DNA from 2 places in the Pseudomonas sp. GW821-FHT09A09 genome. Region 1 is predicted to be linked to the other one. Evidence: predicted binding sites of a transcription regulator. Region 1 holds the regulator's gene; the other holds the start of a gene.
What was found. Region 1 encodes FliA, which starts transcription of late flagellar genes. Its sites were predicted from a motif close to CTAAAGTTTNNNNNNNNNNNGCCGNTAA; they were not measured.

Region 1 (2,859 bases):
TTGAGGTTGCTGGAAACCGTGCGGTTTTCCTGCTCGCTGCGCGACAAAAAGCCGTCGACCCGACGCGCCAATTCACGAAACTCTTCCGCGCCCACTTCCCGACGCATGAAGCGGCCCCAGTCAACGCTGAGGGCCTGGGCTTCATTGGCCATTCCATTGACCAGGGGCGTGGCGTTCTCCACCAGGTCCATGGTGCGGTTGGCCGCCGCCTCAGTCAGCCTGACCACGTAGGACAGGCGTTCGGTGGCATCGGTGATTTGCGAAATCTCTTCGGCCTGGGGCATGTGCGGGTCAATCTGGAAATTGACGATCGCACTGTGCAGCTCGCGCGTGAGCTTGCCCACTTCCTGGTACAGGCCGCGGTCACGGGTCTGGTTGAGCTCATGGATTAACTGCACCGCGTCGCCAAACTGGCCTTTTTCAAGGCTGTCGACCAACTGGTGAGCATGCTTTTTCAGGGTCGACTCGAAGTCTCCCTGTGACGTTTCTTTATGCTCCATAGCTCCCCCGTGGCAGCATCAATGACCGATGCGTTCGAAGATTTTCTCGATCTTCTCTTTCAAGGCCAGCGCAGTGAATGGCTTGACCACGTAACCGTTTACCCCGGCTTGGGCGGCTTCGATGATCTGCTCACGCTTGGCTTCGGCGGTCACCATCAGCACAGGCAGGCTGCGCAGTTTTTCATCAGCACGCACGTGGCGCAGCAAATCGATACCGGTCATGCCCGGCATGTTCCAGTCGGTTACCAGAAAGTCGATGCTCCCGCTGTTGAGGATCGGAATCGCCGTAATGCCGTCATCCGCCTCGACCGTGTTTGTGAACCCAAGATCACGCAACAGGTTTTTTATGATCCGCCGCATCGTTGAGAAGTCATCAACGATGAGGATTTTCATGTTCTTGTCCAATTCGACCTCCAAGCAGTCTTAAACGCGCCCAGCACCTGGACGCGCCATTTCAATCAACAGGCGTTACACAAAAAGGACTGCCCAGGGCACCACGGTACGAACCCGCGAAAGCGTGGGCTTTCACGGTAGCGTCTGCAGTGTCCCCACACTGCCTGTCAGCGCGCTCGCCACTCTCCCAATCGCCCCCGCAAGCGGGCTGCGCACTGGCTATGCAGCTGGCTGACACGCGACTCGCTGACCCCCAGGACCTCACCGATTTCCTTGAGGTTCAGCTCTTCGTCGTAGTACAGCGCCAACACCAGTCGCTCACGCTCCGGCAAATTGGCGATCGCGTCCGCCAACGCGCCCTGGAAGCGTTCATCTTCCAGGTCACGCGACGGCTCGAGATGTGCACTCGCGCCGTCCTCGTGCAGCCCTTCGTGTTCGCCGTCCTGCAACAGGTCGTCGAAACTGAACAGGCGGCTGCCCAAGGTATCGTTCAAAATCCCGTAGTAATCATCGAGACTCAATTGGAGTTCGGCCGCAACTTCATGATCTTTAGCGTCACGACCGGTTTTTGCTTCAATTGCGCGAATTGCATCACTGACCATGCGCGTATTGCGGTGCACCGAACGCGGTGCCCAATCGCCTTTGCGCACTTCGTCGAGCATCGCGCCACGGATACGGATACCCGCATACGTCTCAAAACTTGCACCCTTGCTCGCGTCGTATTTGGTCGACACTTCGAGCAGGCCGATCATGCCGGCCTGGATCAGGTCTTCGACCTGGACGCTGGCCGGCAGGCGTGCCAGCAGGTGATAGGCGATACGCTTGACCAACGGCGCGTAGCGCTCGATCAACTCGCCCTGGCTGTCACGGGCAGACTTCTTGTACGCGTTGTAGCCAGTCGCTGTCATAGCACGGGTCCTGCGCTCGTCTGATGCACCAATCGCTCGACGAAAAACTCCAGATGCCCCCGCGGGTTGGCGGGCAACGGCCAGGTATCGACCTTCTGGGCAATGGCCTTGAACGCCAGTGCGCACTTCGAACGAGGGAACGCTTCATAGACCGCACGCTGCTTTTGCACGGCCTTGCGCACACACTCGTCATAAGGAACTGCGCCGACGTATTGTAAGGCGACATCGAGGAAGCGATCCGTGACCTTGGTCAACTTGGCGAACAGGTTTCGCCCCTCCTGCGGGCTTTGGGCCATGTTGGCCAGCACGCGGAAGCGGTTCATGCCGTAGTCACGGTTAAGCAGTTTGATCAGGGCGTAGGCGTCGGTGATCGAGGTGGGTTCATCGCAGACCACCAGCAGCACTTCTTGCGCCGCGCGCACGAAGCTGACCACGGACTCGCCGATCCCGGCGGCGGTGTCGATCACCAGCACGTCGAGGTTGTCGCCGATATCACTGAAGGCCTGGATCAGGCCGGCATGCTGCGCCGGGCTCAGGTGCACCATGCTCTGGGTGCCCGAGGCGGCCGGCACGATCCGAATGCCACCGGGGCCCTGGAGCAGCACATCGCGCAGCTCACAACGGCCTTCGATCACATCGGCGAGGGTGTGTTTGGGTGTCAGCCCCAGCAGAACGTCGACGTTCGCCAACCCCAGGTCAGCATCCAGCAGCATGACGCGACGGCCAAGCTCTGCCAGGGCCAGGGACAAATTCACTGACACGTTAGTTTTCCCGACGCCACCTTTGCCGCCGGTCACCGCGATCACCTGTACGGGATGCATGCTGCCCATTTTATTTCTTTACCTTGTCTTGCTTAGACGCAGGCTACATGGCTTGGCCGCGTGAAACGCTTGCAGACCATCGATGTAGATACATTTCACGGTGTTCATGCTGCCCTCAACCGACCCGTTTTGCCGGGTTGTGGTAAAGGTCAGCGAACATGTCGGCCATCGCTTCCTCGCTAGGCTCTTCTTGCATTTGCACGCTGACTGCACGGCTGACCAACTGATGACGGCGCG
Region 2 (2,859 bases), on a different contig from region 1:
GGTGATGATCACAAACGGGCTTTCACGGTCTTGCAAACCGGAAGAACCGGTGGCCATGGCCAGGTCAAGAATCGGGATCGTCGCACCCCGGATGTTGGCAACGCCACACACCACCGGGCTGGACTTGGGCATGATCGTCAGCTTGGGACATTGCAGCACTTCCCGCACCTTGAACACGTTGATGCCATATAGCTGCTTGCCGTCCAGGCGAAAAAGCAACAACTCCAGGCGATTCTGCCCTACCAGCTGTGTGCGCTGGTTTACTGAATCCATTACACCTGCCATGCCCAGACTCCTACGCTAAAACTTAAGGGGTACGACGCGCACCCAACATTAAACGGCACGAGCTTTGCTTTTTATTGGTCATGAACCTTAAAACGACAGTTTCCCGACGCCTTGCTCCCCAACGACTCCGTAGCCTGCTCTGCGCGTCGCTGGCATTGCTTGCCATGGGCACAGGGGCCACGGCCCGCGCAGATAACGTCACCTTGCCTGATCTACTTATCGGCGTCACTCAGGGCTTTCTTGAGTTCACTGTAGAAGATTATCTGGCGACCACCCAGACGCCCGGGCGCTACGAAATCCAGGTCAACCAGCTGGACCCTCGACTACGCATGCCGGCGTGCGACAAGGAATTGACAGCCACCCTGGAAAGCCCGGCCCAGCCGATCGGCCGTGTCACGGTCAAAGTGCGCTGCGAAGGCGCGTCGCCCTGGACGGTGTTCGTACCGGCGCAGGTGAAGTTGTTCCGCGACGTGGTGGTGGTGACCCGCCCCCTCAAGCGCACCGGGATCATCGGCGATCAAGACGTTGCCTTGCGTGAGCGGGATATCAGCCTGATCAATCAGGGTTACCTCACCACGCTGGACCAGGCCATCGGGCAGAAACTGACCCGACCAATGGTCACCGACCAGGTGATTACCCTGGTTCACCTGGAGCAGGCCGAGGTTGTGCGCAAGGGCGACCAGGTGGTGATCTCTGCCAGCAGCGGCTCGCTGAACGTGAAGATGCCGGGCGAGGCGCTGTCCAACGGCGGCATGAGCGAGCAGATCCGCGTCAAGAACCTGAACTCCAACCGCGTGATCAAGGCGCGGGTGACCGCTCCCGGACAAGTCGAGGTGGCTTTATAGATCACTGGTATCGGACGCCAGCTTTTCCTACACTGTGCGCCAGACGTTCGCGCAAACAGGTTTATTGTCAATCGAGCCTAAAGTTTGTCCGGGTATGGCCGAAAACATGGCAAGCGTCCAAATACCCAGAGGTTTTTTATTATGGTCATTGATTTCAGCCGTTTGAATAACGCCCAGGCTTTGCCCGGCTCTACGCGCACCAGCGGTGCCAAGGACAGCGTAGATGCCAAGTCCCAGCCCCTGCCCGCCAAGGCAGAGCAGGCCGGTGCCAGCCAAAGCGGGGAATCGGTACACCTGAGCAATGAGGCTCAACAGTTGCAGAAGGTCACTGACTCGCTGCGCGATCAACCGGTGGTCAACAAAGCCCGCGTGGCCGAGTTGAAACAGGCTATCGCCGATGGCAGCTATAAAGTCGACAGCAACCGTGTAGCCAGCAAGCTGCTTAACTTCGAAGCCGAGCGCTAGGCAAAGGCCTGCGCAGGGCTTTTGGACGCTTAAAACCCAAGGCCAGCCATGCACCACGACGAACATTTGCTTCAACTGATCATTGACGATCTGGCGCCGACGCAACATTTGCTCGAGCTGCTCAAAGAAGAGTCCCTGGCCTTGTACGGCCGGGACATGCGCTTGCTGGAGGAAATTCTCGCACGCAAGCAGTCGCTGATTGTGCTGCTGGAACAGCATGGCAAGAAGCGCAGCCAGATTCTCATCAGCCTGGGCCTGCCGGCTGATCACGACGGCCTCGCTCAGCTGGCCAGTCACTCCTCGGTCGGCGACCAACTGCTGGCACAGAGCAACGCCCTCAATCTATTGCTCGCCCAGTGCCAGGAAGCCAACCTGCTCAACGGTCAGTCGATCCAGCTACAGCAAGCCACGACCGCCAACCAGTTGCGTATACTCCACGGCGGAGAGCCTCCGGCCCTCTACAACGCCCAAGGCTCCACCTCGCGCCTGGTCAAGCCAAGCACCCGCAGCCAAGCCTGACGCCGGTTTTCAGCGCGCCCTATCCAAGGCGCGCTACATGCTGGCAAAATGCCTGTTCTTGCGTGAAGTCGTATTTTGTCTGGAGATGGAAGAACCGTGTTCAACGCCCTCAATGCGGAAGATGCCCCGCAGCCACCCAAGGTCCTCACCACGCCTCTGGAAATCGCCGGCACTTTGCGGATGCTGCAAGAAAGCCATGATCCTCTGATCATCACTTTCCATGAACGCAGCCAGCGCTTCCAAAGCTACCTGGTGGACGTTGACCGGGACAGCGGGACGCTGGCCCTGGACGAAATGATCCCGCGCGACGGTGAGCGCTACCTCGAAAATGGCGAACCGTTTCGCATCGAGGGCTTCCACGAAGGCGTACGTGTGGCCTGGGAAAGCAACGGCACCCTGACCATCAGCGAAAAAGACGGGCACCGCATCTACACCGGCAGCATGCCCGACGAGGTGGTCTACCATCAGCGCCGTAACGCCTTCCGCGCCGCATTGAAGCTGGCCCAACTGGTCAATATCGAACTGGGTGGCGAGAAGCTCAAGGCGCCGATCAGCGGCAAGTTGCTGGACATCTCCGCCACCGGCTGCAAATTGCGCTTTGAAGGCGATATCTCCGAGCGCCTGCAACTGGGCCAGGTCTATGACCGGTTTATCGCCGCCCTGCCCTTCGGCAGCATGACCACCTCAGTGGAGCTGCGTTACCTGCACTTCGAAGAGAAGATCAACACCACCTTTGCCGGCGTGC

Region 2: the regulator FliA is predicted to act here: its motif matches at 1,208-1,235, upstream of flgM (flagellar biosynthesis anti-sigma factor FlgM).

What each region holds. Positions count from the first base shown of each region.
Region 1 is NZ_JBWKPU010000035.1:10,906-13,764, reverse strand. It holds gene AC07OV_RS24655 (protein phosphatase CheZ) at 1-500, opposite strand, end outside; gene AC07OV_RS24650 (chemotaxis response regulator CheY) at 519-893, opposite strand; gene fliA (RNA polymerase sigma factor FliA) at 1,061-1,801, opposite strand; gene fleN (flagellar synthesis regulator FleN) at 1,798-2,631, opposite strand; gene flhF (flagellar biosynthesis GTPase FlhF) at 2,738-2,859, opposite strand, start outside.
Region 2 is NZ_JBWKPU010000038.1:22,224-25,082, forward strand. It holds gene AC07OV_RS25600 (chemotaxis protein CheV) at 1-285, opposite strand, end outside; gene flgA (flagellar basal body P-ring formation chaperone FlgA) at 366-1,130, shown strand; gene flgM (flagellar biosynthesis anti-sigma factor FlgM) at 1,272-1,595, shown strand; gene AC07OV_RS25615 (flagella synthesis protein FlgN) at 1,644-2,114, shown strand; gene AC07OV_RS25620 (flagellar brake protein) at 2,211-2,859, shown strand, end outside.